3 regions of the Thauera sedimentorum genome follow, and region 1 is predicted to be linked to each of the others. Evidence: predicted binding sites of a transcription regulator. Region 1 holds the regulator's gene; each other region holds the start of a gene.

The links. The regulator FNR, encoded in region 1, switches genes on or off when oxygen is low (the NO sensors DNR and NnrR bind a similar motif). The targets are predictions, from matches to a motif close to TTGANCTAGNTCAA.
Region 2: a site for FNR is predicted at 6,602-6,615, ahead of IAI53_RS05835 (hemerythrin domain-containing protein). Genes of this name have one in related genera too.
Region 3: a site for FNR is predicted at 3,789-3,802, ahead of IAI53_RS08215 (DUF2946 domain-containing protein). Genes of this name have one in related genera too.

What each region holds. Positions count from the first base shown of each region.
Region 1 is NZ_JACTAH010000001.1:328,646-338,543, reverse strand. It holds gene ppa (inorganic diphosphatase) at 1-12, opposite strand, end outside; cobalamin riboswitch at 74-225, shown strand; gene IAI53_RS01495 (energy transducer TonB) at 328-1,146, shown strand; gene IAI53_RS01490 (heavy-metal-associated domain-containing protein) at 1,170-1,379, opposite strand; gene IAI53_RS01485 (heavy metal translocating P-type ATPase) at 1,418-3,823, opposite strand; gene IAI53_RS01480 (MerR family transcriptional regulator) at 3,899-4,351, shown strand; gene IAI53_RS01475 (sulfite exporter TauE/SafE family protein) at 4,361-5,062, opposite strand; gene hemN (oxygen-independent coproporphyrinogen III oxidase) at 5,118-6,509, opposite strand; gene fnr (fumarate/nitrate reduction transcriptional regulator Fnr) at 6,627-7,367, shown strand; gene IAI53_RS01460 (hemerythrin domain-containing protein) at 7,431-7,964, opposite strand; gene IAI53_RS01455 (SirB2 family protein) at 7,966-8,361, opposite strand; gene IAI53_RS01450 (NnrS family protein) at 8,366-9,586, opposite strand; gene IAI53_RS01445 (Crp/Fnr family transcriptional regulator) at 9,656-9,898, shown strand, end outside.
Region 2 is NZ_JACTAH010000001.1:1,289,171-1,299,068, forward strand. It holds gene IAI53_RS05795 (3-deoxy-7-phosphoheptulonate synthase) at 1-869, opposite strand, end outside; gene ylqF (ribosome biogenesis GTPase YlqF) at 1,040-1,957, shown strand; gene IAI53_RS05805 (SlyX family protein) at 1,950-2,171, shown strand; gene IAI53_RS05810 (hypothetical protein) at 2,165-2,863, opposite strand; gene IAI53_RS05815 (peptidase U32 family protein) at 2,902-4,893, opposite strand; gene IAI53_RS05820 (DUF488 domain-containing protein) at 5,011-5,400, shown strand; gene IAI53_RS05825 (hypothetical protein) at 5,441-5,686, opposite strand; gene IAI53_RS05830 (ZIP family metal transporter) at 5,851-6,576, shown strand; gene IAI53_RS05835 (hemerythrin domain-containing protein) at 6,708-8,375, shown strand; gene IAI53_RS05840 (class GN sortase) at 8,385-9,116, opposite strand; gene IAI53_RS05845 (marine proteobacterial sortase target protein) at 9,262-9,898, opposite strand, start outside.
Region 3 is NZ_JACTAH010000001.1:1,803,030-1,812,927, forward strand. It holds gene IAI53_RS08185 (TonB-dependent receptor plug domain-containing protein) at 1-49, opposite strand, end outside; gene IAI53_RS08190 (energy transducer TonB) at 115-867, opposite strand; gene IAI53_RS08195 (DUF2946 domain-containing protein) at 1,024-1,380, opposite strand; gene IAI53_RS08200 (copper chaperone PCu(A)C) at 1,451-1,915, opposite strand; gene IAI53_RS08205 (SCO family protein) at 1,929-2,534, opposite strand; gene IAI53_RS08210 (Crp/Fnr family transcriptional regulator) at 2,552-3,091, opposite strand; gene IAI53_RS08215 (DUF2946 domain-containing protein) at 3,298-3,681, opposite strand; gene purL (phosphoribosylformylglycinamidine synthase) at 3,834-7,775, opposite strand; gene IAI53_RS08225 (bactofilin family protein) at 7,981-8,430, opposite strand; gene IAI53_RS08230 (hypothetical protein) at 8,466-8,825, opposite strand; gene IAI53_RS08235 (M23 family metallopeptidase) at 8,833-9,735, opposite strand.

The DNA.
Region 1 (9,898 bases):
TTCGAAGCCCATTACACAACCCTCCCATGGAAAAAGTGGGCGAAATTATACGGGAAAGCCTGCACCGCCTATAATGCAGCGCTGAATAGAAGGTGCCTTCGCCGGCTGTCGCCGCGAAGGAGAATCGGGAAACAGGTGCAAGGCCTGTGCTGCCCCCGCAACGGTATGGCGCTGGAAAGACCTTCCGCGCCGAGCCCGGAGACCGGCCTTCCAATGATGCGGCCCGGCGCCATGCACCGGCCGTGTGTGAAGCGCTGCGGGTCGGCTGCGCGTCGCGAGCCTCGTGCCCGTGTCCGCCCGCGCAATAGTCTGGTTCCGCGGGCCGAGATGAACAACCCCACGCCCTCCCTGCTGTCCTCCGGCGGCGCCCATGGCGCCACCGTGCTGCCGCCGCTGCAATGGGGCTGGCTTGCGCTGGTCGCAGGCCTGCACGTGGCCGGCCTGGCCTGGCTGGGCCTGGGCGATGAACCACTGACCCAGGCGCGCCCTGCCGAGAGCGTGGTGAGCGTCCAGCTGCTCACGCCACCGGTCGCCCAACCGACGGCGACGCCCAGCCTGCCCCCCCGGCCAGCGCAGGAACCCGTCAAACCCAAGCCGTCCGCCCAGGCGCCCAAGCCACGTCCGCTACCGCCGCCGCAGAACGCCCGTCCGGTCACGACTGCGGCAAGCCACGCGCCTGTCGTGCCCCGGCAAGCGCCGGAACCGGCCGCGGTGGTACCGGTCCCTGAGGACCACGCCGCCCGGCCGCCCGGCGAATCCGCCCCCGATCCGGCAACAGAGGTTCAACCGCCCGCCGACCAAGCCCCGGCCCCCACTACCAGCGCAGTGGCAGCGACCAGCCGGCAACAGGCGGAGACCCTGGCGCCCGCACGTTACGACGCCGATTACCTGCACAATCCCCCGCCCGGCTATCCCGCCGCCGCGCGACGCCGGGGGGAAGAAGGCCAGGTGACGCTGCGCGTCCACGTGCTGGCCTCCGGACGTGCGGCGGAAATCGAGATCGCCGAGAGCAGCAGCCACCCGCGGCTCGACCGTGCGGCGCGCGATGCCGTCGCCCACTGGCGCTTCGAGCCGGCAAGACGCGGCAGCCAGCCGGTGGACAGCTGGCTGCGGGTGCCCATCGTGTTTCGCCTGGAAGGGCGCTGAGCCGCGCCCTTGCGCGCCGGCGCTCAGGCCGGCGAGTCGAAGCCGGCCGCCTCGACCGCCGCGCGCATCTGCTCGGGGGTGACCTGCGCGGGATCGTAGCTGACCCGCGCGCTCGCCCCGTCCAGCGACACCTCCGCCTCGCTCACGCCGGCCAGCGCCTTGAGCACACCGGTCACGTTGCGCACGCAGCCGCCGCAGCTCATGCCTTCCACCTTGATCGTCACTTCATTCATCGCTTTCACTCCAGCCCTTGGGGTCCATCGAACAAAACCTATCGCCCGGCTCGCCAGCGCCGAAGCAGCAGCGAGTTGCTGACCACCGACACCGAGCTCATCGCCATCGCCGCGCCGGCCACCACCGGGTTGAGGAAACCGAGCGCCGCCAGCGGAATGCCGAGCACGTTGTAGATGAAGGCAAAGAACAGATTCTGGCGGATCTTCGCCAGCGTGGCGCGCGACAGGTCGATCGCGTCGGCCACCCCGTCCAGGCTGTTGCGCACCAGGGTGATGTCGGCGGCCTCCACCGCGACGTCGGCCCCCACGCCGATGGCGAACGATACATCGGCCGCGGCCAGCGCGGGCGCGTCGTTGATGCCGTCGCCGGCCATGCCGACCAGCTTGCCGTCCTTGCCCAGGGCCTTCACCGCCGCCGCCTTGTCGCCAGGCAGCACGCCTGCCCGGTAATCCTCAATGCCCACCTGCGCGGCAATCGTCGCCGCTGTCGCCGCATGATCGCCGGTCAACATGACGACCTCGATACCGCGAGCCTGCAAGCGCGCCACCGCGCGGGCCGAGTCCTCGCGCACCTGGTCGGCCACGCCCAGCGCGCCGGCGAAAGCACCGTCCACCGACACCGCCACCAGCGTACGGCCACCGGCCGCCAGCTCGTCGCAGAAACCTTCCGGCACCGCCGTCCCGCGCTCAGCAAGGAAACCCGGGGCACCCAGCAGCACCGTGCGGCCTTCGACACGCCCTTCCAGCCCCTTGCCACCGAAGCTCCGGACCGCTTCCACCGGCGCCAGGCTCAAGCCCTCGGCCTGGGCGTGGGCCAGTACCGCCCGCGCAATCGGATGGGCGCTGCCCTGCTCGGCCGCAGCCGCCATCTCCAGCAAGCCCCCGCTCGTCCACCCGGGCGCCGGCAGCACGTCGGTCACCGCGGGCTCGCCCCGGGTCAGCGTGCCGGTCTTGTCCACCGCCAGCACGCGCACCTTCTCGGCCAGTTCCAGCGCTTCGGCGTTCTTCACCAGCATGCCGGCACGCGCACCCTGGCCGGTGCCCACCATGATCGCGGTGGGCGTCGCCAGCCCGAGCGCGCACGGGCAGGCGATCACCAGCACCGCCACGGCGTTGATCAAGGCCTGGGCGAAGTCGCCCGACCACAGCCACCAGCCGGCGAGGGTCAGCAGCGCGAGGCCCACGACCACCGGCACGAAGACGGCCGAGATGCGGTCGGCCAGGCGCTGCACCGGCGCCTTGGAGCCCTGCGCCTGGGCGACCATGCGGATGATGCCGGCCAGCAGCGTGGACGCCCCCACCCCGGTCGCCTCGCAGCGCAGCAGGCCCTCGCCGTTGAGCGTGGCGGCGAACACCTTGTCGCCGGCGGCCTTGTCCACCGGCAGGCTCTCGCCGGTGAGCATGGCTTCGTCGAGGGCGGATTGCCCCGACAACACCACGCCGTCGACCGGCACCGAATCGCCCGGACGAACCACGAACACGTCGCCGGGACGCACGGCGGCCACGGGCAGCTCGACGAGCTGGCCGTCGCGCTCGATGCGCGCCATCTTCGGCTGCAGGCGCATCAGCGCATCCAGCGCCGCGCCGGTGCGCGCCTTGGCGCGGGCCTCCATCAGCTTGCCGAGCATCACCAGGGTGATGATCATCGCCGAGGCCTCGAAGTACACATGCTGGTCGTGCAGGCCGAGCAGGGTCACCGCCGTGCTGAACAGCCAGGCCATGCTGGTACCCAGGGCCACCAGCACGTCCATGTTGGCCCCGCCGCCACGCAGCGACGCCCAGGCGCCGCGGTAGAAGCGCGCACCGATCCAGAACTGCACCGGGGTGGCGAGCAGCAACTGCAGCCAGCGCGGAATCACGTCGTGGTGCGCATCGCCCGCCCAGCCAGCGCCCAGCATCGCCGGCATCTGCGCGGCCAGCGGCAGGGTCAGCAGCACGGCAATCCAGAACATGCGCAGGTCGCGCCGCCAGGTCTCGGCATGGCGGGCGCGCTCCTGTTCGCGCGCATCCAGCCCGGCCTCGACTGCGCCGAAACCGGCCTTCGCCACCGCGTCGATGGCCTGCTGCGGGTCCATCGCACCGGGCAGGTAGCGCAGCACCGCCCGCTCGCTGGCGAAGTTCACTGCCGCTTCCACCCCCGGCAGGCGGTTGAGCACTTTCTCCAGCCGGGTGGCGCAGGCGGCGCAGGTCATGCCGGAGATCGACAGCTCGAGCTGCTCGGGCGGCACCTCGAATCCCGCCTTGTGAATGGCCTCGACCACCGCCTGCGTCGCGGTTTCTCCGGACAGGCGTACCTGGGCCCGCTCTGCCGCGAGATTCACGCTGGCCTCCACGCCGGGCATGCGGTTGAGCACCTTTTCGATGCGGGTGGCGCAGGCCGCGCAGGTCATGCCGGCAATGGGGAGTTCGACGGTGGTGGTGTCGATGGGAGTGCGATCGTTCATGATGGTCCCGCTTGCGGACGCTGTGTCGATGGTGGCAGTCTAGACCCTGTACCAAGGTACGGAGTCAACCCCCTGATGAACACGCATACGTCCCGCCCGCCCCTTCCCTCGCGCAACGCGACAACAGCGGAACCCGGTCTGACCATAGGCCGGCTGGCTTCAGCCGCCGGGGTCGGCGTCGAGACGGTCCGTTACTACCAGCGCCGCGGCCTGATCGGCACCCCGGCTGGCCGCAAGGGCGCTTTCGGTGTGTACGACGCGCAGACGGTGTCCCGCCTGCGTTTCATCCGTCGCGCCCAAACCCTGGGGTTCAGCCTGGACGAGGTCGCCGGCCTGCTCGCGCTGGACGAGGAACGCGATCGCGACACTGCGCGCGCGCTCGCACAGGCCAAGATCGACGACATCGAAAACCGTATCCGCCAGCTGGAAGACATGCGCAGCGCCCTGAAGGGCTTGGTGCACTGCTGCGAACACACCGAGGCACCGGCCCCCTGCCCTATCCTGCAGGCCCTGGACGGAGAACGCTGAACGCCCCGTTCAGCAGACCACGCCACTCCACAGGGTGCCGCCGAGCGAGGGGGCATGGAACAGGCCGAAGACGCCGAAGCCCAGCACCGTCAGGCCGGCAGCGAAACGCACCTTGCCGTTGCGGGTGATGTCGCGGAAGCGCTTGAACAACAGGCCGGCGAGCAGCAGGTTGGGCAGCGTACCGAGGCCGAAGGCGAGCATCAGCCCCGCGCCGCGGGTCGCCGAGCCGGTCACCAGCGCGGTGGCCAGCACGCTGTAGACCAGTCCGCAGGGCAGGAATCCCCACAGCAGTCCGAGCGGGTAGCCCTGTGCCACCGAGCGCGCGGGCAGGAAGCGCCGGGTGAAAGGCTGAACGCGCCGCCAGATGTGGTGGCCGGCACGCTCGACCGGCGCCAGCAACTGGGTAAAGCCGGTGAGATACAAGCCCAGGGCAACCAGCATCAGGTTGGCCAGTACGTACAGGCCCAGCTGGATGGGCATCACCTCGTTGTACAGCATGCCCACGGTACCGAGCGCGCCGAGCAGGCCGCCGATCACCGTGTAGGTGGTGATGCGCCCGAGGTTGTAGGCCAGGTGGATCGGCCATTGCCGGCGGGTCTGCCCGGGCACCTGCACGGTGAGCGCGCCGACGATGCCGCCGCACATGCCCACGCAGTGGGTGCCGCCGAGCAGGCCGATGAGGAAGACGGCGATATAGCCGGTTTCAGGCATTCGGAAGAGCCGGAAGATGCATCAGGGCAGGCATTCTACGCCGCGCGGGGCGGGATCAGATCACCTTGGAGTAGCGCGCCCGCTCGCGGTCGGCGCGCAGGTAGCGGTCGAACACCATGGCGATGCCGCGCACCAGCAGCCGCCCCGGGGGCAGCACGCTGATCCAGTCGTCCTCGATCTTCAGCAGGCCGGCCTTCTCCATCTCGCGCAGGTCGGCGAGTTCCTCGGCGAAGTATTCCTTGAAGTCGATCAGGTGGGCGATCTGGATGGACTCGATCGACACCTCGAAATGGCACATCAGCGCCTGGATGATCGCGCGGCGCAGCAGGTCGTCGGCGGTAAGCTCGATGCCGCGCAGCACCGGCAACTCGTCCTGGTCGAGGATGTCGTAGTACTCGTCCAGGGTCTTGACGTTCTGCGCGTAGGTCGGCCCCACCTTGCTGATCGCCGACACCCCGAAGGCCAGCAGGTCGCACTCGGCGTGGGTGGAGTAGCCCTGGAAGTTGCGGTGCAGCCGCCCCTGGCGCTGGGCGATGGTGAGCTCGTCGTCCGGCTTGGCGAAGTGGTCCATGCCGATGTACACATAGCCCGCCTCGGTGAGCCGGCGGATGGCCAGTTGCAGGATCTGCAGCTTGGTGTCGGCGGTGGGCATGTCCACCGAGTTGATGCGGCGCTGCGGCTTGAACAGCTGCGGCAGGTGCGCGTAGCTGTAGAGCGAGATGCGGTCGGGAGAGATCTCCAGCACCTGCTCCAGCGTGCGGTTGAAGCTGATGATGTTCTGCTTGGGCAGGCCGTAGATCAGGTCCATGGACACCGACTTGAAGCCGGTGGCGCGCGCGGCGTCGACCACCAGCTTGGTCTCGTCGAAGCTCTGCACGCGGTTGACCGCGACCTGCACGTCATGGGCGAAATCCTGCACGCCGACGCTCATGCGGTTGAAGCCGAGGTTGGAGAGCATCTCGACGGTATCGAAGTCCACCTTGCGCGGGTCGACCTCGATGGAATACTCGCCGTTGGGCACCAGCGTGAAGTGCTGGCGCACCGAGTCCATCAGCTGGTGCATTTCCTCGTGCGACAGGAAGGTGGGCGTGCCGCCCCCCAGGTGCAGCTGGGTAACCTGCCGGCTGCCGCCCAGACAGGCGGCCTGCATCTCGATCTCCTTGGCCAGGTACTTGAGGTACTTGGCCGAGCGCCCGTGATCCTTGGTGATGATCTTGTTGCAGGCGCAGTAGTAACAGATCGTGTTACAGAAAGGGATGTGGAAGTATAATGAAAGCGGTTTGCCGAGACCGCCCACTGCCCGCTTGGCGAGCCAGTCGCGCAAGGCCTTGGCGTCAAAGGCTTCGACGAAGCGATCCGCCGTCGGGTAGGACGTATAGCGCGGCCCGTTGATGTCGAAGCGGCGGATCAACTGGGTGTCGAAGACGAGTTCTTTCTGATTGCTCATGGTCGTACGGGGCGGCAGTCTGTTCCGTAAGATCGCAGAAAGCCGTAGTTTTGTGGTTGACGTGGATCAACGAGGCTCCGTTGATCCCGGTGAGAGACGGAGCTGTTTATCTTGCAAATGAAGGCGACGGTGCCGATCTCTGTGGCAAACCTCAAGGCCGCCTGCTCTCAGTGTAACCTGCAGGAGCTGTGCCTGCCGTTCGGGATGTCGGAAAACGAGATCGACCGCCTGGACGAACTGGTGGGCGCCCGTCGCAAGATCAAGCGTCAGCAGCACCTGTACCGCGCCGGCGACCTCTTCGAGGCGATCTACGCGATCCGCGCCGGCTCCTTCAAGACCGACGTGCTGCTCGAAGACGGCCGCGAGCAGGTCACCGGTTTCCAGATGACCGGCGAGATCCTCGGTCTGGACGGCATCAGCACCGAGTTCCACACCTGCAACGCGATCGCCCTGGAAGACAGCGAGGTCTGCGTAATCCCCTACGGCAAGCTGGAAGAACTCTCGCGCGAGGTCGAAGGCCTGCAGCATCAGTTCCACAAGGTCATGAGCCGCGAAATCGTACGCGACCACGGCGTGATGATGCTGCTCGGCTCGATGCGCGCGGAAGAACGCCTGGCGGCCTTCCTGCTCAACATGTCGCAGCGCTTCACCGCGCGCGGCTTCTCGGCGGCCGAGTTCCACCTGCGCATGACGCGCGAGGAGATCGGCTCTTATCTGGGCCTCAAGCTCGAAACCGTGTCACGCGCCTTCTCGCGCTTCCAGGAAGACGGTCTGGTGGCCGTGCAGCAGAAACACATCCGCATCCTGGACATCGCCGGCCTGAAAAAGCTGCTGCACCATCAACCGGCCGGCGGCTGAAGCGCGGAGCGAGCACCGCGCAACACCGCCATCGGCCCGCGCAGTAGGTTTATTCGCACATTCTCAGCCCTGACGCCGGCGGGCGACCATGGTCTCGCTCAAGGCGGCGACGTCCTCGTCAGTCAGCAGTTCGCGGGCGTAGGGCAACAATTCGCCTTCCTCGCGGGCGATGTGCTGATGGTAGCGGCTGGCGAATTCCTCGACCTGCTCCGCGGTCAGCTCTGCCGCTTCTCCCTGTGCAATCGCCGCCAGACGTTCGCGCATGAGCGCCCAGGCGGCGAACATGCGCTGATGGTCGGCGAGGATCCAGTCGATCAGCGCCTGCAGCTGCGCGCGACGCGGCGCATCGACCCGTGCGAGCAGCACCGGAAAGAGATCGTCTTCCTCGTCCATGTGGTGATTGACCGCAGCCAGGTCGAAGTAGCGCATCACCGCGCTCGCCGCCTGCTGTGCCTGCTTGTCCGCACCATGAGCGGGCAGCCAGGCGGCCAGGCGGGCGAGCGTCTCGAGCTGCCCCTGCAGGCGGCCGTGACAGGCTTCCAGCATCTCGAGCGGGGTTTCGAATCCGGGTGCGACCGGGATCAGTGAATCGCTCATGTCAGTGAGCTCCTAAATAGACCAGAAAACCGGCGGGGCTCTTGAGCAGCGCCACGGACACTATCCACGCATAGACCGCCAGCGCCGCCAAGAACGCAGCCGCCCTGAGCGCCAGGGTGCGCCCGCGCCGCAAGGCCACCGCGCCAAGCACGATGTAGGCGAGCAGGCCGATGACCTTGGCCGTGACCCAGCCGGCGACGAAAGGGTACTGCCCGATCATCACCGCCATCGCGATGGCCGACAGCAGCAGCAGGCTGTCGACCACATGGGGCAGCACCCGGGTGAGACGATGTTCGAGCAGCGCACTGCCGGACAGCATCCACGCGCCGCGCAGCGTGAACCCGAGAATGCTCAGCACCACACAGGTCACATGCAGGTGTTTGAGTGCGAAATACATGGTCTTATCCCGGCCGTCCGTCGGCCCGCGGACGCAGGTAGATGGGCAGGTAGCGCAGCGCCCAGGTCACGAAGATGCCCAGCCAGCCGGCTACCGCGGCCAGCATCAGCCAGGGAGAGAGCACAGCGGGCGCAAGGTCGGCGAGGATGCGCAGCAGCACGACCCCCTGCATGGCGAGGAACAGCGACCAGGTCAGCTGGTCGGCCGCCAGCGGCTGGCCCGAATGGCCCAGGGTGACCCGCGACACCATGCCGAGCACGATGGAGCCGAAGAAGCCGATCCCCAGCGCGTGCAGCGGCGCCAGGCCCAGGCCGTACCAGCCGAGCTGGGCGCCCGCGGCCTGCGCTGCGGACAGCAGCAGGGCCACGCCCAGCCACGCGAAACCGATGTGCAGCATGCCCAGCAGGCGCACGCGCTGGGCAGCCACCGGTCGCCAGCGGATGCACAGCCACAGCGCGACCAGACCGGCCGGCAGATCGACGACCCAGCGCCAGCCGCCGAGTTCGGCCATGCCGAGCGCGCCATGGACGAAACTCGCCCCCAGCATCAGCAACAGCGCCCAGCGCGGACGGACGATGACGTAGTCCGGAATGATGTTGCTGGAGAAAAAGGGCACCATGCGGTGGCAGACCGAGAAGAACACCGGCAGCAGGAACCACCACACGCCGGCCTCGATACCCACGCGCGCCCAGCCTGCCCCGCCGCCGAGCGCGAACACCAGCCAGGCGAAGATGCTCAACCCGCCGCCCGCCACACCCAGCCAGGTGGCCCGGGCGTGCAGCGGGTCGGGCTGGGAACGGAAGGCCACCCGCCACAGCACCGCGGCAAGCCTGGCCCAGCCGTACAGCACCCCGGCGAGGCCCGCGGCGAGCAAGGGCGCGAACCACAGGCCCGGGATCACCGCCGCCCAGCCGAGCGCGAGAATGCGCCAGGCGCCCAGCCACTGCTGCGGAGCGATGTCACCCATGCTCTGCCAGCGCGGCATCGCGGTGAACAGGAAGCCGAAGATGAAGAAGGGAAACACGCCTCCGACGGTCAGCAGCGCATGCCCCCAGCCCGGCGGCAGCGCCCACCCGAGCGCAGGAAGGAGCCCCGCCCGGGCGCCGAGCTCGACGGCCCAGAGCAGGAAGACGAGCAGCAGCATCACGCCGCCGGACAGGAACATGGCCCGGTGGGGCGCGAAGAACAGCGGACGACCCGCAGCGGCCGGTGAAGAAACTGCCATGCCTGCTCACCTCAACATGCCTGCCCCATCTTGGGGCGGGCTAGAATGTACGAAAAACGGAGATCACCCATGCCCATTCCTTCCCAGGACATCCCCGACCTGCTGCGTCTCGTGCCTCTCTTCGGCGAACTGTCGGACGAAGACATCGAGCGCGTGTCCCGCTTTACCCGCGAGAAGCGCCTGGAAAAGGGCGAAGTGCTCTTCCAGCGCGGCGATCAGGCGCACGGCTTCTACTTCGTCGTCACCGGCCAGGTGAAGCTCGCGTTCTCCTCGGCGCAGGGCAACGAGAAGGTGGTCGAGGTCATCGGCCCG
Region 2 (9,898 bases), 960 kb from region 1:
TGGTGGATCACGTCCTTCATCACCAGGGGCTGGAATTCGGCCTTCTTCCACGAGTTGGCGTGCGAGCAGTCCACCACGATGTTCACCGGCAGCTTGGCCTTGGCCAGCGCCTGTTCGGCAAGCGAGATCGACACGGTGTCGTAGTTGGGGCGGCCGCCGCCGCCGCGCAGCACCACGTGGCCCAGGCGGTTGCCGCGGGTGCGCAGGATGGCCGACTGGCCCTTGCCGCTGATGCCCAGGAAGCTGTGCGGACGCGAGGCCGAGATGATGGCGTTGATCGCCACGTCCAGGTCGCCGTCGGTGGCGTTCTTGAAACCCACCGGGGTGGACAGGCCGGAGGACATCTCGCGGTGGGTCTGCGATTCGGAGGTGCGCGCGCCGATGGCGGTCCAGCTGATCAGGTCGCCGTAGTACTGCGGAGCGATCGGGTCCAGTGCCTCGGTGGCGGTGGGCAGGCCGATCTCGCACACGTCCATCAGGAAGCGGCGCGCCTTCTCCATGCCCTCGTCGATGCGGAAGGAGTCGTCCATGTAGGGATCGTTGATGAAGCCCTTCCAGCCGGTGGCGGTGCGCGGCTTCTCGAAATACACCCGCATCACCAGCACCATGGTGTCGGCGACCTCGTCGGCGAGCTTCTTCAGCCGGCGGGCGTAGTCCAGGCCGGCGACGGGGTCGTGGATGGAGCAGGGGCCGACCACCACGAACAGGCGCTTGTCCTTGCGGTCGAGGATGTCGGCGAGCGCGCGGCGTCCGGCCAGCACGCTGGCGGCGGCACGCTCGGTGAGCGGCACGCGGGCCTTGATCTCTTCCGGCGACGGCATGTGGTCGACGGCGACGATGTTGAGGTTTTCGGTCTGGGCGACAGACATGGCACGCTCCGCGGTGCAGCAAAGAAGGCGGATTGTAACCCGAACGCCTTGCGCGACGCAGTCGCCCATGGATGCTGCGCTGCGCCGCCGCAACCGCCGGGCAGGCTGCGCCGCGACCGCGCATTGCTGCGATAATGCGCCCCCGAAGACGGATTTCCCCCAGGCTGCACATGTCCATCCAATGGTTCCCCGGTCACATGACCTCGGCGCGCAAGAAGGCCGCCGAGACCATGGCGCGTACCGATCTGGTGATCGAGGTGCTCGACGCCCGCATCCCCGAGGCCAGCTGCAACCCGATGATCCGCGAGCTGCGCGAGTTCCGTCAGCGCCCCTGCCTGAAGATCCTCAACAAGACCGACCTCGCCGACCCTGAGGCGACCCGTGCCTGGCTGGCCCACTACGAGCGTCAGCCCGGGGTGAAGGCGGTGGCGCTCTCCTGCAAGAAGCCGGGCGACGTCGCCCGTATCCCGAAGCTCGCGCAGGCGCTGGCGCCGCACCGCAACGACGGCACCAAGCAGCTGCGCCTGATGATCATGGGCATCCCCAACGTCGGCAAATCCACGCTGATGAACGCGCTGCTCAACCGCCGGGTGGCCAAGGTGGGCGACGAGCCGGCGGTGACCAAGTCGCAGCAGACCTTCGACCTCGGCGGCCACATGACGGTGACCGACACGCCAGGGATGATGTGGCCGAAGATCGCCCACGACTCCGACGGCTTCATGCTCGCCGCCTGCCATGCGATCGGCCGCAACGCGGTGATCGACGAGCAGGTCGCAGCCTTTCTCGGAGACATCCTGCTGGCGCGCTACCCGGGCGAACTCGCCGCGCGCTACAAGTTCAAGACCCAGCCCGCCGACGGCCACGCGGTGGTGGAAGAGGTGGCACGCCGGCGCGGCTGCCTGATCAAGGGCGGCGGACTGGACCTGGAGAAGGCCGCCGGCCTGCTGCTGACCGACTTCCGTGCCGGGGCGATCGGGCGGATCAGCCTGGAGACGCCGGACACGCGTGCGCAGATGCTCGCCGCCGCGCGGCAGGCGCCTGCCGCCGCCCCCGATGAACAGGCCCGCGAGGAGGACGCAGATGAGTGAACCGGATGCCGTCGACGCCCGTCTGGTCGAACTGGAGAGCAAGCTCGCCTTTGCCGAGGATCTGCTCGAAACCCTCAACATGACGGTCTTCCGCCAGCAGCGCGAGATCGAACGTCTGCAGAAGCAGTTGCTGCATCTGGGCGAACAAATGCGCAACGTCGCCACGCCCGGCCAGCCGACCAGCCTGCGCGACGAAATTCCGCCTCACTACTGAGCCGGCGGCGCTTCCCCTGCCGCGGCGTCCTGCCGTGTTGCCAGCAGCGGGGCGCGCAGGCGCTCGAAATCGCGCGGCGCCACGTACTGCAGCAACTCCTTGCCGTCGGGGTCCAGGGTGATGCCCAGGCCGAGCGCCGGGTAGAGGAAGTGTTCCTGCTGGCCGGCACCCTTGAAGCGCTCGGCCGGTTCGCCGAAGCGCTCCAGGATGGTGGGCGCATCCAGGTTGGCAGTGGGGATGAAGCCCAGCGCGGCGATCGGCGCCGCCAGCGCGGCGGGCAGGTCCTCCGGGTGCAGGGTGGCCTTGCGGGTGGTGCTCTCCATGAACTCGGTCTTCACCGCGCGCTCGCGCATGGCGGCGATCAGCTGCGCCGGCAGGTCGGCGGTGACCACCAGGCGGCCGGTGATGAAACCGGCCTTGGTGCTGCCGTTGTAGCCTTCCAGCGAACTCTTGCCGTCCTTGGGGGTGACGATGGCGATCTCCAGTTCCTCGCCGTAGCGCGCCCGCGCATCGCCCAGGGTGTTCGCACCCAGCGTGAAGCCCAGCGCCCGCGCGGTACCGTCGTCGGCCACCTCGATCTGCCAGGGCAGGTCGCCGAGTTGCGGGTCGCGGGTCTCGACGAAGGGCATGTAGATGAAGGGCGCGATGATGACGATGGCGACGGCGACGAGGATTAGCGGAATCGGTTTCATCCGGGGGCGGGGCTCCGTGGGGAATCGTTGGTGGGCGCTCAGGCGCCCGGGCGGGTGCGGTAGAACTGCAGCGGCGTGGCTTCTGCCTGCTTGAGCACGTTCTTCTTGATACGCCCGACCACATGCATCTCGCAGGGCTTGCAGTCGAAGCGCAGGGTGAGGCGTTCGCTGCCGTTGACCAGCACCAGCGGCTCGGCGCGGATGGTGCCGGCCACCCCGGTGACCCCGGCGGTCTGCTTGGGACACAGGCTCAGGCTGTAGCGCACGCAGTGCTTGGTGATCATCAGGCTGGCTTCGCCCAGCTCCTCGTGGCTCTCGTAGGCCGCTTCGATCACCTTCACGCCGTGGCGGGCGTAGAAGTCGCGCGCCTTGTGGTTGAAGACGTTGGCCAGATAGCTGAGGCTGTCTTCCGGGTAAGGCACCGGCGGCTCCACCGCGGCGGCACGCGGCAGGCGCTGCCAGGCCGCGGCGCGGGCGGCCTCAATCCGCTCGACGGCCTCGCGGCGCAAGGCGTTTACCGCCGCAGCGGGCAGGAACCAGGCGCGGGCGAGAGCGATGTCGATCCGTTCCGCGGAGAAGATGGTGTTGCCCAGCTTGGCGAGTTGTTCGCGCAGCGCGGCTTCGGCACGGGCCGGGTCCTTGGCGGGCTCGAAGGGCTGCGCCAGGGTGGCGCTGGCGCAGTAGTCATCCTCGTCCTGCACGGTGAGCGACAGCCCGTCGGCGCATTCGCGCAAGCTCATCCACAGGCCGATGCGGCGCTCGGCGGATTTCTTCTCCAGCAGGCGGTCCCAGGCCATGTCGGTGTTGCGCGAGATCTCGGTGCCGGCGCGCAGGTCCTTGAGGCGCGCCATGCCGTCGGCCGGCCACACGCGCCAGAGCGCCAGCCGCGGTTCGGAAGCGGCTTGCGCCAGGCGCTCGACCTTGTTGGCGCGAAAACCCACCAGGTTGCGCTGCAGGTCGAAGTAGGTGAGGCCGTCGCCGTTGGCCAGCTGCGCCTCGCTCTCCAGCTCGAAGCTGTCGCGCGCCGTGGCCAGCACGTGGCCCAGCGGCAGGCCGGCCCAGGTGGGTGCGTCGAAGGCGCCGATGTCCGCCTTGCGGCCATTGACGAAGTAGTCGGTGGCGCCGCGGTTGTAATTGCGCTGCGGGTCGGGGGTGAAGCCGTAGCTGCAGCGTCCGCTGGAAGCGCGCGCCAGATCGGGGCGGGCGTCGAGAACTTCGTCGAGCAGCAGGCGGTAGTGGGCGGTGATGTTCTTCACATAGCCCATGTCCTTGTAGCGCCCCTCGATCTTGAAGCTGCGCACGCCGGCATCGACCAGCGCGGCGAGGTTGGCCGACTGGTCGTTGTCCTTCATCGACAGCACGTGCTGCTGGTGGGCGACGATGCGGCCGGACTGGTCGGTGACGTTGTAGGGCAGGCGGCAGGCCTGCGAACAGTCGCCGCGGTTGGCGCTGCGCCCGGTGTGGGCGTGGCTGATGTAGCACTGGCCGCTGTAGGCCACGCACAGCGCGCCGTGGATGAAGAACTCGATCACGCAGCGCGCCGGGTCGGTGGCCGCGCGGATGGCACGGATCTGTTCCAGGGTGAGTTCGCGCGCCAGCACGATCTGCGAGAAGCCGACGTCCTGCAGGAAGCGGGCCTTTTCCGGCGTGCGGATGTCGGTCTGCGTGCTGGCATGCAGCTGGATGGGCGGCAGGTCCAGCTCGAGCAGGCCCATGTCCTGCACGATCAGCGCGTCCACGCCCATGTCGTAGAGCGCCCAGGCGGTGCGCCGGGCGTCGTCCAGCTCGTCGTCGCGCAGGATGGTGTTCAGCGTGGCGAAGATGCGCGCGTCGAAGCGGTGGGCGTGGCGCACCAGGCGCTCGATGTCGGCCAGCTCGTTGCCGGCGCCGGCGCGCGCGCCGAAGGCCGGGCCGCCGATATACACCGCATCTGCGCCGTGATTGACCGCCTCGATGCCGATGTCGACGTTGCGGGCGGGGGCGAGCAGTTCGAGCTGGGTGTCGGGAAAGCGGGGCTGCGGCGGCGTCATGGCAAGGGGCGGGTGAAGGCAGGGCGCAATGATACCGGTTCGCCCGCCTGCGGTGCCGCCCGCGGCGCGAGCGGCGTATCCTTGCGCTGTGCGCGACAAGGCAGGAGGAGAAGGCCGATGGTCATCCGCGTGGTGCGCCTGGGCAGCCCCCGGGCGGCAGATGAAGGACTACGCCTCGGCACGGTGCGCCGCCCGCCGCGCGGCGTGCCCAAGACCGAGTTCGCCAGGCAGGACTGGTACGACCTGTGGTTTCCCAATCTCGCGCCCAGCGTGGACACGATGAAGATGGCCCAGGCGGCGGAAACGCCTGCGCAGTGGGCCGCCTTCGCCCGCAAGTACCGCGCGGAGATGTCTGCGCCGCTGCCATCGCACGATCTCGACCTGCTCGCAGCCATGTCGCACCGGACCAATTTCTCGGTCGGCTGCTACTGTGCGGACGAGGACCACTGCCATCGCTCCATCCTGCGCGCGCTGCTGGCGGAGCGCGGAGCGGCGGTCGAGGCGTAGGCGTATCGGACGCAGCCGCTGTCCAGGCCGCCCCCGCGGACTACCGCTCGTCCTCGTCGCGCCCGAACAGGGAGTAGTGTTCAGCGCGGCGCTCGCGCTCCTTCCAGGTGTCGGCCGATTCGGCTTCGTTCTCGTCGTGCATGACCTTGGTCAGCAGGGCCGCGACCAGGGACATCGCCGACAGGCAGAAGGCCATGATGCCGGCGGACGGGCCGGTGTAGAGCAGGGTGACCATGGCCGGCAGCACGAAGGCGCCGGTGAGGAAGAAATCGGTCCAGGAAGGCATGGCGGACTCCTTCAATGGATGAGGCGCCCGTGCCATGCTCGGCGGCTGGCCGGACGGGTGTGAGGGGACTGCGGGAAGCTCTTCCATCCTAGACCCCGGCAAGGGGCGCTGCAGGTCGATTTTCGGCAAGCCCGGGCACCCGGCCGGGCCAGGGGAGAAAGCGTGTGAACGAAGTGGCGATGATCATCGTGCTGACGGCCGCGGCGGGCGCCTGCATACCGCTCGGCGGCCTGCTGGCGAGCTTCGAGCGCATCCGCCCGCGCTGGCTGGAACGCGAGTTCCGTCATTTCCTGATCGCGGTCGGCGGCGGCATCCTGATCGGCGCGGTGGCGGTGGTGCTGGTGCCGGCCGGGCTGGACAGCATGGACGGCTCGATGCTGGCGATTCCGCTGGTGCTGGCCGGCGGACTGGTGTTCTTTGCCATCGAGCGCGCGCTCGGGCTGCGGCGGCGGGAGTCGCCGCAACTCATGGGCACGGTATTGGACTACGTGCCGGAGGCCATCGCGCTCGGCGGGCTGGTGGCGCTGGATTCGCCGGTCGCGCCCCTGCTTGCGGCGTTGATTGCGCTGCAGAACCTGCCCGAGGGCTTCAACGCCTATCGCGAGCTGTCCGCCCTCAATGGACGCAGTCCGCGCCGCACCCTGGGCTACATGAGCCTGCTGGTGCCGATCGGGCCGCTGGCCGGGCTGGCAGGCTACTACTTCCTCTCGGCCCACGCCGCGGTGCTCGGCGGCATCATGCTCTTCGCCTCGGGCGGCGTGCTCTACCTGATTTTCCAGGACATCGCCCCCCAGTCGCGCCTGAACCGCCACTGGGCGCCGCCGCTCGGCGCGGTGTGCGGCTTCTGTCTGGCGCTGTTCGGGTCGATGCTGGTCGGCCATCCCGGCTGAGCGTGCTGCGCCCGCCGGGGCAGGCTTGACCTGCATCAAGCGCATCCGCTGCCGGCTTGGCGAGAATTCCGCCATTGCGCAAGGCGGCGAAACGGCCTGCCGTGCGCCCGAACATCCCAGAGGTGATGCGAATGGAACAACTGGCGTGGAGCGACGCGCTGCGCACCGGTATCGACGTGATCGACCGCCAGCACCGTGGCCTGGTCGACATGGTCAATGCCACCGCGATCCGGCTCGAAGCCGACGCAGCATTGAGCGCCGACGAAGTACGGCTGCTGCTCGGTTACCTCAAGGACTACGCCGAGGTCCATTTCGGCACCGAAGAGGCCTTGATGGCCCTGTGCGGCCTGCCGCCCGGCTACGCGCAGGACCACCACGCCAACCACGCGCGCTTCCTGGCCCACGTCGGCGACATGGTCGACGACCTGTCCGACGACGCGGTGCCCGACGGGCGGCAGCTGCTCGCCTTCCTGGCCGACTGGCTGATCCGCCACATCCAGGGCGAGGACCAGGGCCTGGCCCGCCGGCTGCGCGCGGCCCACCCCGAAGGACCGGGCATGCATGCCGAAGGGGCGGTCGGCGGCGGCGTGGGCGCCACCGGCCTGACCCGCCAGTTCGCCGATGTGCTCGCCCTGGGCAGCGCCACGCTGCACGCCAGCGAGGCCGACGTGCTGGAGATGATCACCGAGGGCACCGCGCCCACGCTGGTCATGGCGCTAGATGCCAGCCTGCTGCCGGCCACCGTGCTCCATGCCAACGCCGCGGCCGGCGAGCTGTTCGGCTCACCGGCCGAGCGCCTCGCGGGCCGCGCCAGCGATGCGCTCTTCGGCGAAAACCAGGCCCAGCGCCTCCCGGTGATGATGAGCGAGGTGCTGATGCACGGCGCCTTCGAGGGCGAGATCGACTGCGTCGACGCCGTCGGCGAGCTGCACCCGGTGCAGGCGCGCGTCACCCATCTGGTCCTGCAGGGGCGCATGGCCATTCTGGTGGTGTTCGTGCCGCAGGACCTGCGAAGCGGCAGCCGCAAGGCCGGCCACCCGGAAGAGGCCGTCCGTGACGCGGCAGCCGAGGGGCGCGAGGCACGTGGGCGCAGCCGCGCCACGCTGGCCGGACGCACCGTGTTCTCGCGCCATCCGCTGTTCGGCGTGCTCAACCGCGACGAGCTGCAGATCCTGGAACGCTCGGCCCGCCTGATCCGCCTGCGCAAGGGCCAGGTGCTGTTCCACAAGGGCGACGAACCCGCCGGCATCTACATCGTCATCAGCGGCCAGGTGAGCCTGGCGGCCTCCAACAGCCGCGGCATCGAGAAGGTGCTGGACATCCTCGATCCGCCGGATGTCTTCGCCGAGGTGGAGGTGCTCACCCGGCGGCCGGCGGCGGTGCATGCGCAGAGCCTCAGTACGTCCGTGGTCCTGCTGGTGCCGGCCGACGCGGTGCGCCGCGTGCAGGCCTCCAGCCCGGCCTTCTCGGAAGCGGTGGTGGCCCACCTGGGGCGCCGCGTGCAGCGGCTCACCGGCGAGATCGAAGCCCTCACGCTGCACACCGCCATGGAGCGCATCATCGACCACCTGCTGGCGCATGCGCAGGTCAACGCGCACGGCGTCATCGAGGCTCAGCTGCCGGCGCAGAAACAGGTGATCGCCTCCTATCTCAACATCAGCCCGCCCACGCTGTCGCGTGCCTTCCAGCAGCTGACCGACAACGGCCTGATCACCATCACCCGCCGCTACGTGACCATCCCCGACCGCGAGCGCCTGCTGCGCTTTCGCGACGGCGAGTTGGCCGAGGATCGCGTATAGCGCAGGGCCTCACAGGCTGGTGAGCGCTGCGCGGCGCGGCCGCCGCGGATCGTCGGCGCTCACCGCGGTGACCACGTAGCGCAAGGGACCGCCGGCCTGCAGCGCATCGAAGGGCCAGCAGGTCACCAGGGTGAGCTGGCGGCCATCGCGCGGCTGGGCGAGCGGGCTGAGGTCGTTCTTGTCCACCACCCTCGTGTCGGCGACCCGGTAGTGCAGGGTCTCGCCGGCGGCCGTCTCGATCTCCAGTTCGCTGCCGTCCTCCAGCCACTGCAGGAAGGCGAAATGGGTGTCGCGATGCGCGCCGAGCACGCTGTTGCCGTCCTCGCCCGGTAGCGCGGTGCCGTACATGTGCCCCGGACCGAAGGCGATGGTGCGTCCGTCGGCCCCGGCCAGGACAAAGAGGTCCACACCCTGGCCCGGCGCGCGCAGGCGGGCCACCGGCCAGGTATCGGCCCACGGCCAGGGCTTGACCTGCGTGGCGCCGGCCTGGGTTTCCGCCCAGGCCTGGCCGATCAGCACCTGTGCGAGCCAGGCCTTGGCGTGGATGTAGCCGGCCTGGCCGAACTGCCACAGCCCGGCGGCCAGGGCGAGCGCGGCGGCGGTGCGCAGCACGCGGGTGCGCCACTGCTGGCGGCGCGTGCGCGCCAGCGCGGGGCCGAGGCAGGCCGCGGCCGGCCAGGCGCATTCCACGCCGAGAAAGTCCTTGCTGTTGCAGTGATGGCAGGCTTGCAGGGATCTCATGTCGGGACTCCTTGTGGTTGATGTGAAAGTCGCGTAGCAGACTCCGTCTGCTCCCCTCGCCCACTTGTGGGAGAGGGGTTGGGGGTGAGGGGAACGGACAGCCCGACTTTCATGATTCGGGGCGATCGTCATCCTGTCCGTTCGTTCAGGCGGAAAGGGCAAAGGAACTGCGGCCGCGGCGCTGGGCGGACCACAGCAGGGCGCAGGCGAGCAGGGCCAGGGTGCCGAGCAGCAGGTTCAGCCGTGCATCGGTGGCGCCCATGGGCAGCTGACCGAACACCGCTTCGTGGCGCCAGCCATCTGGCAAGTTGGTGGGCATGGCGCCGCCGTGCAGCGCCTCGCCGGCCGGACGGGCAGGGGTCTTGTCCACCGCGACCAGGCTGGTGTAGCGGCTCACCAGGTGGTGCTCCAGGGCGAGCTCGACGACCGCCGGGCGGATGTCGGCTTCCGGCGTGCCGGCGCGCAGCTCGTCCATCAGGGCGGCGATCTTCTGGCGCGCCCACAGCACGCCGACACCGGTGGCGGGCGAGGCTTCGGCGAGCGGAATTCCGGCGCTCCATTCGACCCCGCGTCCGCTACCGGCGACGCGCAGCGATCCGCCGCCCTTGCGCAGCGCGGCCACCACCATGACCGGCTCGCCGGCATACAGGTCGGGCACGCGGCGCGGCCAGGTTTCCAGCGCGCTGCCGTCCGCCCAGGACAGTTCGATGCCCTTCATCACCGGGGATTCGAGCTTGGCGAACAGCGCCGACATGCGCTCCTGCACCTCGTCGAGCTTGCCG
Region 3 (9,898 bases), 1.5 Mb from region 1:
TCACCAAGGCCGCGAGCGCGCCCACCACACCAACTTTCATCGATCTCATTTCTGTCCTTGTCTCGTAAGACTGGTTCTCTGCCAGGGACCGGCTATCCGCGGCGCGTCTGCCGCTCAACGCCCCCCTGCCTCCAGTCTGAAAATGATCGGCACCACGACCTGGGCCGCTACCGGCCTGCCTTCCCGCTGCGCCGGCACGAAACGCCAGCGCCGGACTGCTTGCAGGGCCGCTTCGTCCAGCCGGCGAAAGCCGCTGCTCTCATGGATCTCGACCTGCTCGGCCGCCCCTTCGACACCAACAGACACGGCCAGCAGAACCTGCCCCTCCTCCCGGCGGCGCCGCGACATCGGCGGATAGGCCGGTGCCGGGTTGCTCAGGTAGTCGGCATCGAAGCGCGCCGCGACGAATTCGGGCAACGCCGGGGCCACATTCGCAATCGCCGGCGCACCGGCCGCTGCCGGCGGCGCGATGGCGGGCGCCACATCGCTGGCAGTGCCCGCGGCTTCCGGCACCGCCGGCTCCGCCGCCCGGACTTGTGGCTGAGGTTCAGGCCGTCGCCTTTCCGGCAGTTCTGCGACCGGCCGCGCGGATGGCCTCGGAGCGGGCGGCAAAGGTGGCTGCACCGCCTGCGCGGGCTGCACGACCGGGGCTGCGGCAGGTTCCGGCGCGGGCATCTCGCTCTTGGGCGGCGCGCTGTGCCGGATCAGCCGCACATCCATGCGTACCGCTCCCGCCGGCACGACGGCCGCCGGCGCGAGCGCCAGCAACCAAGCCGCAAGCAGCAGGTGTGCGAGGAGTACGACACCCAGCGTTGCCAGCCGCGGCAACAGCGGTGTGTCGGCAGGACCGAAGCCAGTCATCGCCATCGAAGGTTGCAGATCCTTGGAGCACGGATAGCGGAACGGCGGCACCGCCCCGCAGCGGGGCCGGAATGCCGGACGCAGGGATGCACATCCGGCGGCTGGGCCGGATGGGCCGGGGCGTGCGCTCGGCGCACGCCACATTGATTCAACGGATACGGATCAGAGACGAGCCGGCGGCGCGCGCGGGCGCGACGCGGTCGTGAAGAACTGCGGACTCGGTGAGTCGCAGGGCGCGCCGACCGGAGAACGGCCGGAGTCGGCCACGATCAGCAACAAGCCGGTCATGCCGCCCGGAGGCGGGGCGCCGTGCGCATGGAGGTGGCACCAGACACAGCCCTGACTGGCCATGGGCGTGTCGGAATCGCCGGTATCGGGCAAATCGCTCAGGGCAATCCGCTCGATGCCGTAGGCCGTGCAGACCTCCAGCCACCCCTGGTCACCGGATGCGCTCGCCGCCATCTGCCCGAAGGCGGGCAGCAGGCAGGCCGCGAGGATCGCCAGCACGGCGAGCCACACGGCCGATCTGCTGATGCGAAGCGATGAGCGCATGCGGGGTGACCGGGACAGAAAAGCCTGAGGCTGGCGCTCAGTGCTTCATCGGTTGATGGCCATGCTGCTGCATGGCCTGGTTCAACGGCTTGACCGGGGCATTCAGTTCAAGCGTCTGGCGCTTGCCGTCCTTGCCCTCGACCACCAACGTCAGCGGCACGACCTCGCCCTCCTTCACCTGGGCATTCAGGTCGATCAGCATGACGTGATATCCACCCGGTTTGAGCTCCACCGCCTTGCCTGCCGGCAGGTCCAGGCCTTGTATGGCACGCATCTTCATCACGTCGCCCTCCATCTTCATCTCGTGGATCTCGACGATCTTGGCGGCTGGCGACTGCGCCTCGACCAGACGTGCGTCCTGCTCGGCGGTCAGGCGCATGAAGGCGCCGGTGGAGCGTTGCTGGGCGACGGTGGCGCGCACCCAGGGGTCGGCGACCTGCACCTGTGCGAACACGGAGGACGCGGCAAGGGCGAACAGCGAAGCGATGGCAATACGTTTCATCTCGGGTATCTCCTCAACGGACGGGGAAGGACTGCAGCAGGGTCTGCAGGTCGGCGGCAACCGACGCTGCATCCTGCGCATGGGGAACGGCCAGGCGTAATGCCCCGGCCGGGTCGTACACATAGCTGGTGGCGGTGTGGTCCATGGTGTAGGAGCCGCCAGTGGGCACCTTGCGGTAGAAGATGCGGAACTCGTCGGCCAGGCTGCGGGTGTCCTCCAGCGTGGTGTACAGCCCGAGGAAATCGGCGCCGAACGCGGTGGTGTACTCGCGCAGCACGGCGGGCGTGTCGCGCTCCGGGTCCAGGGTGACGAAGATCACCTGCAGCCGGCCGGCCTGATCGCCCAGCAAGTGCTTGACCTCGGCGGCGCGTATCAGCGCGGTGGGGCAGACGTCCGGGCACTGGGTGAAGCCGAAGAACACCATCACCGCCTTGCCGCGGAAATCCGCCAGGCTGCGGGGCTGACCGTCAGGGTCGTTCAGCCGGAAATCCTGGCCGAAGCCGGCGCCGGTGATGTCGGTGCTGTGAAAGCTTGGTCCGCTGTCGCAGGCGGCGAGCCCCGCCGCCAGCAGCAGCGCGGCGGCCAGGCGCTGTATCCGGTTCATGAGGGTTCGTGACATCGATATCCTCCCTCGCCTCATTCGGGCGCGTAGTTCAACTGCACGTAGCGGCGCGCCCGCGGCGCGATCTCGCCGTGTTCGCTCAACTGGCTGATCGTGCGCGAAACGGTCTCCACCTGCAGGCCGGTGATGTCGGCGATGTCGCGCAGGCGCGGCATTGGAATGCAGGGAGCGTCCGCGTCGCGGCTGCCCATCGCCCCGGCGATGAAGCCGAACAGGCGGCGGATGCGCTCGGCCGCGCGGCCACCGCGCAGTGCGAGCACGTCGGCCATGCGGCGTTCGCTGCGGGCGAGCGCGAGCAGCAAGCCTTGCTCGCGCTCGCCTGCGGTGCCGTGGCACCAGGCTTCTATGGTGAGCGGCAGCAGGGCAACCGCGGTGTAGGTGTAGCGGTCGAACATCATGGTCTCTGCGCCGATCACGTCACCCACCCGGGCCAGCCCGCCGAACTCGGGCCCTTCCAGGCCCTCGCGGTCAAGACGCACCAGCCCGTCCACGACCCGCCACGGGCTGCCCGGCATTCCCGCGACGAAGACCGTCGCGCCGCGCTCGAACTGCATCCGGGAGGCCATTCCGGTACCGACGGACGGCGCCGGCGCGCCGCCTTCGCGGACTGCGTCCGCTGCGATGCATGCATCCATTGCTGAGATATCCCCTGTTCAATGCCTGGCTACCGCGCGGCCGAACGGCCGGACGGCGTGACACCGGCGCCGCGGCTCAGTGCCGCATGCGGAGGTGCCGGGCCGGGGCAAGGACCCCGGCGTGATCAGGCAAGCGCGGGAGGTGCGCGGGGACTGGAGATGCCGTAGACGGCAAGGGCGAGCGGGCCGGACGGCACCGCCAGCGAGACGACGAACCGGCCGGCCGGCGCGTCGATGAGCACCGGCATCGCGGCCGCGAGGCCGAAGGAACCGGCGTTGGTGAAGCAGTAGGCACAGGCGGCCGCCGACACATGCTGAGCGCCGCCATCGTCCGAATCGGGCGCGGCGTCGACCGGCAGGTACATCACGCCGCTGGCGGAACAGACCTCGATCCAGCCGCCGTCACCGGCGGCGAGCACCCTGCTCACCGTCGGCGCCAAAGCGCCGATCAGCATTGCGAACAATGCGATCCAGACGACACGGCGAAGACGGTTGGCAGAGAAGCTCATTGATCTCGGACGCAGGTTGAGCGCGGCGGTTACGCCCCGGTGGATACGCCACCGGATGGCAGCCGACAGAATGTGAGCAATTCTATGCGGGCGCGCAAGCCCGCCATATGACGTCGATCAATTCGTGCGGGCTTGCCACAGCGGAACATCGCTCAGCCCAGCCACACCCTGGCGTTGCGGAACATGCGCTGCCAGGGCGAAGCGTCCGGGCTGGCATTCACCAGCGCCTGCGGCGCCCAGGACATCTGCACGGTGCGTGCGGTGCGCTCCGGGTGCGGCATCATGATGGTGAAGCGCCCGTCCGCGGTGGTGAAACCGGTCAGCCCGTCCGGCGAGCCGTTGGGGTTGAACGGGTAGCTCGCCGCCGGCGCGCCGTGGTTGTCCACGTAGCGCAGCGCGGCCAGCGCCTGCTGGCGGGCAGCCTCGTCCGCGAACACCGCCCTGCCCTCGCCATGGCTGACCACGATGGGCATGCGGCTGCCGGCCATGCCGGCGAGCAGGATGGAGGGCGACTCGGTGACCTCGACCATCACGAAGCGCGCTTCGAACTGCTCGCTGCGGTTGCGGTGGAAGGTGGGCCAGTGCTGGGCCCCCGGGATGATGGGCGCGAGGTGGGCCATCATCTGGCAGCCGTTGCACACCCCCAGCGCGAAGGTGTCGGTGCGCGCGAAGAAGGTCTCGAACTGGCTGCGCAGCGCGTCGTTGAACAGGATGGACTTGGCCCAGCCCTGCCCCGCACCGAGCACGTCGCCGTAGGAGAAGCCGCCGCACGCGGCCAGGCCGTGGAAGTCGGCCAGCTGCACGCGTCCGGCCTGCAGGTCGGACATGTGCACGTCGAAGGGCGCGAAGCCGGCACGCTCGAAGGCGGCGGCCATCTCGGCGTGGGAGTTCACCCCCTGCTCGCGCAGGATCACCACCCGCGGACGGGCGCCGCTGTTGATGAAGGGGGCGGCCACATCTTCGGTGACGTCAAAGCTGGTATGCACCGACAGGCCCGGGTTGGCGGCATCGGCCAGGGCGTCGAACTCCTCCTGCGCGCAAACGGCGTCGTCGCGCAAGCGGGCGATGCGGTAGCTGGTCTCGCTCCAGGTCTGCAGCAGTTCGGCGCGCGGCGCGGCGAACAGCAGCTTGCCGTTGCGCCACAGGCGGATCTCGTCGCGCTCGTTGGGTTCGCCGATGAAGTGGTAGCTGAGGCCGGCGCTGCGCAAGGTTTCGGTGATGCGGCTGCGCTCGTCGCGGCGGATCTGCACCACGGCGCCGAGTTCCTCGGCGAACAGGGCGGCCAGCGCGCCGTCGATGAAGCGTCCGCGCAGGGTGTCGGGCTTCTTCTCGAGACCGTCGACATCGTTCATCTGCGCGTCGTAGCTCACCGTGTCCAGGGTGAGCGACACCCCGCAGCGCCCGGCGAAGGCCATCTCGGCGACGGTGGCGAACAGGCCGCCGTCGGAGCGGTCGTGGTAAGCGAGCAGCAGGCCGTCGCGCCGCAGTTGCTGGACGGCGCCGAAGAAGGCTTTGAGCTGGGCGGCATCGACGTCCGGGGCGTGCTCGGCCACCGAGTTCCAGGCCTGCGCCAGCACCGAGCCGCCGAGGCGGTTCTTGCCGTTGCCCAGGTCGATCAGCAGCAGCTCGGTCTCAACACCTTCAGGCAGTTGCAGCTGCGGGGTGAGCGTGTTGCGGATGTCGCGCACCGGGGCAAAGGCGGTGGCGATCAGCGACAGCGGCGCGACCACCTGCTTGTCTTCACCCTCGTCCTGCCAGGCGGTGCGCATGGACAGCGAATCCTTGCCCACCGGAATGGACAGGCCGGCGGTGATGCAGAACTCGGATACCGCCTTGACGGTGTCGTAGAGCTTGGCGTCCTCGCCGCGGTGGCCGGCGGCCGCCATCCAGTTGGCGGAGAGCTTGACCTCGCCCAGTTCATTGATGTCGGCGGCGGCGATGTTGGTGATCGCCTCGCCGATCGCCATGCGCCCGGAGGCCGGTGCATCGACGCAGGCCAGCGGGGTCCGCTCGCCCATGGCGAAGGCTTCGCCATTGAAGCCGTGGAAGCTCATCGCGGTGACCGCGACGTCGGCCACCGGCACCTGCCAGGGGCCGACCATCTGGTCGCGCGCGGTCATGCCGCCCACCGAACGGTCGCCGATGGTGATCAGGAAGTTCTTGCTCGCCACCGCAGGCATGCGCAGCACGCGGCGGCAGGCCTCGCCGACGTCGATGTCGGTGAGGTCGAAAGGCGGTAGGTGCACCGCGCGGCGCGACACGTTGCGGGTCATCTTCGGCGGCTTGCCGAGCAGCACCTGCATGTCCATGTCGACCGGCTTGTTGCCGAAGTGCTGGTCGCTCACGGTCAGGTGGCCGTCGGCGGTGGCGGTGCCGAGCACCGCGAAGGGACAGCGCTCGCGTTCGCAGAAGGCGCGGAACTGCTCCAGCGACTCCGGCGCGATCGCCAGCACGTAGCGCTCCTGCGATTCGTTCGACCAGATCTCGCGCGGGCTCATGCCCGGCTCCTCGATATGCACCTCGCGCAGCTCGAAATGCGCGCCCAGGCCGGCGTGGTCGGCCAGCTCCGGCATGGCATTCGACAGGCCGCCGGCGCCCACGTCATGGATGGCGATGATCGGGTTCTTGTCGCCCTGTTGCCAGCAGGCGTCGATGACTTCCTGGCAGCGGCGCTGGATTTCCGGGTTGCCACGCTGCACCGAGGCGAAGTCCAGATCCGCCGCATTGGTGCCGGTGGCCATCGACGAGGCGGCGCCGCCGCCCAGGCCGATCAGCATGCCCGGGCCGCCGAGCTGGATCAGCAGCGTGCCCGGCGGGAAGGTGGGCTTCTCCGATTGCTGAGCCTGGATGTTGCCGACGCCGCCGGCGATCATGATCGGCTTGTGGTAGCCGCGCACCTCGCCCTGCACCGCCTGCTGAAAGGTGCGGAAGTAGCCGGCAAGGTTGGGCCGGCCGAATTCGTTGTTGAAGGCCGCCGCGCCGATCGGCCCCTCGATCATGATGTCGAGCGCCGAGGCGATGCGCTCCGGCTTGCCGTAGGCCTGTTCCCAGGGCTGGGCGAAACCCGGGATCTCCAGGTTGGACACCGAGAAGCCGGCCAGACCCGCCTTGGGCTTGGAGCCGCGCCCGGTGGCACCCTCGTCGCGGATCTCGCCGCCCGCGCCGGTGGCCGCGCCCGGGAAGGGGGAGATCGCGGTCGGGTGGTTGTGGGTTTCGACCTTGGCGAGGATGTGGGTGGTCTCCTCGCGGAAACGCCACTGGCCGTCGGCGTCCGGGTAGAAGCGGTCGACGGTGGCACCCTCGATCACCGAGGCATTGTCCGAATAGGCCACCACGGTGCCCTGCGGGTGGGCCTTGTGGGTGTCCTTGATCATGCCGAACAGGCTCTTGTCCATGATCCGGGCGTCGATCACCCAGTCGGCGTTGAAGATCTTGTGGCGGCAGTGCTCGGAGTTGGCCTGGGCGAACATCATCAGTTCGACGTCGGTGGGGTTGCGCCCCATGCGCACGAAGTTGTCCACCAGATAGTCGATCTCATCCTCGGACAGCGCCAGGCCGAGCTCGCCGTTGGCGCCCTCCAGGGCCGGGCGTCCGCCGCCCAGGATGTCCACGGTGGTCAGCGGCTGCGGTTCGTAGTGGTGGAACAGCGCCTCGGCCGCATCCACGGCGGGCAGCACCGATTCGGTCATGCGGTCGTGCAGCAGCGGCAGCACCGCCGCGCGCTGGCGTTCGTCCAGTTCCTTGTGCGACAGCGTGAACGCGGTGCCACGCTCGATGCGCACGACTTTCTCGAAACCGCACTGGCGGGCGATGTCGGTTGCCTTGGAGGACCACGGCGAGATGGTGCCCAGGCGCGGCACCACCAGCAGCAACTGGCCGAGCGGCGGTTCGGCCGTAGCCGGGCGGGCACCCAGCAGATCCACCAGGCGCTCCTGCTCCGCCGCGGTGAGCGGCGCGGAGAGTTCGACGAAGTACCAGTGTTCGGCGCTGACACCCTTGCACTTGGGCAGGGCGTCGAGGAGCGGGCGCTTGAGACGTTCGAGGCGGGATTCGGACAGCGCCGCAGCGCCACGCAGCTTGAGGATTTCGGTCATTTGATCGACTGGGCAGGGTGAACGCCGGGGCCGGACGAAAACCGCTGCGACCCCTGGAACGAAACGCTGGATTATACCCGAGCGGACCCGCTTACCCGCTCCGCTGCGCGGCTGCGCACGCCTTCATGCCGCACGCGAGGGCCGGCGCCTCGCACGTGAGGCGACGGGCCGGCGCAAAACGCTTGCCGATCGCGACGATCCGCGTTCAGCGCATGCCGGAGGCGTGCTGGGAACTGCCGATCTCGACGACCTTGGCGTCCTCGTCCTTGTCTTCTTCGCGAACGCCGTCTTCACCCACGCGCTCGATGCTGCCGGTGATGGTGGCGCCGCATTCCATTTGCAGCTGACGGTAGCTGATGTTGCCCGATACTCGCGCCTTGGCCTGGAGTTCGAGGAAGTGCTCGACTTCGAGATCGCCCGAGATGCTGCCGTTGACGACTGCGTCGTACACCCGCACCTCGCCCTTGATGCTTCCCTTGTCGCTCAGCACCAGCAGGCCGTGGGCGCCACCCTTGTTGATGACATTGCCTTCGATGCGGCCATCGACCCGCAGTCCGCCCGAGAAGACGACGTCGCCGACGATGTGAACATTGTCGGCAATCAGGCTGGAGAGCTTGGTGACTTCAATCGACTTGCTGTGCTTCTTGCGAAACATCCTGCGCTTCCCCCGGTTGTACCGGCCAGCCCGAACTACCTCGGACTCTTGGCCTGCGAGTTGAAGAATTCCAGCTGATGCGTGAGCTGGCTCACCTGCTCGTTCAGTTCGCCCACCTGGCGCTTGAGTTCCGCGCGGGTGGCACGCTCCATCTCGAGTTCGATTCTGGCGGCGTCGGCCTCGGCACGCAGCCGCACATTCTCCGCCTCGAGCTGCGCCAGACGAGCGAGCGGCGCCAGCCGTTGTTCAAAGTAGCGCCAGCCCGCGCCGGCCAGCACCGAGACGACCAGCACCGCAAGCACGACGAGCAGGCCATGCCGCCAGCGGTGGTCGGAGGTGAGTTCGAAACTGCTGCCTGTCAGCCGGCGGGTCGGCGAACGTTTCAGGAGACTCATGCGCCCGTCAATCGGCCAGACTGCGCGCGAGGTAAAGCTTGGGGTCGGTGTACACGCCGTTGCGGATCACCTCGAAATGCAGATGAGGGCCGGTGGAACGGCCGGTCGAACCGACCAGCGCGATGCGCTGCTGCGGCATCACCAGTTCGCCGGTGCGCACCAGCAGCTTGGAAGCATGGGCGTAACGCGTTACCAGTCCGTTGCCGTGGTCGATCTCGACCATGTAGCCGTAGTCGCGATTGTAACCGGCACGCTGGACACGGCCGCCGGCGCTGGCAAGGATGGGCGTACCCTTCGGAGCCGGAAAGTCCAGACCGGTGTGGCGCGCCAGGCGCCGGGTGAAGGGGTCGAGACGGTTACCGAAACCCGAGGCCACCGGGCGGTCGACCACCGGCAGCCGGCTCGGAAACGCCATGTTCTGCAGATTGCGCTCGGTGGTGACCCGGTCGACCAAGGCAAACGCGGCATCGATCCGGTCGAGCTGCAGTTCCAGGCCGGCGAGTCCGGTGCCGAAGTCGTCACCGTGCGCACTCGCGGCGCCCGAGACGTTCAAGGCGTCCGAGGCGGCCGTACCAACGGCCGGCACCAGCGGGCCGCCGCTCGGGGCGCTTGCTCCTTCGCGGGGTTTGGCGGTACGCGAGGTCTTGCCGGGAGTGCCCGCCTGTTCCTCGAAGTCCTTGAGGACGCCCACCCGCTTGGCCAGGGTCAGCGCTTCGCTCTCCAGCCGGATCAGACGACCGGTCAGTTCGCCGACGCGATCGACCAGCGCACGCCCCTCGGGTTGATCCAGGGTCAGGGCGACGCTCGTTTCGCCGACCGGCTCGGGCAATTCGGCCTGCCCCATGCGGTAGCCCATGACGCCGCCCGCCGCGATGGCGGATGCCAGCACCAGGGAGAAGAGGAACAGCAAGGTCCGCGTCCGCACGGTATGCAGTCGGGATTCAGTCAAGCCGCCGGTCGACAGAATGACAAACGCCACTCTTTAACCCTCCTTGCTTGCGGGACGATGATGCAACGGCAAACCGCCGGCACCCGCCTGTCCGCATGTGTCTCGTTGGCGAACGCGTCGCGAA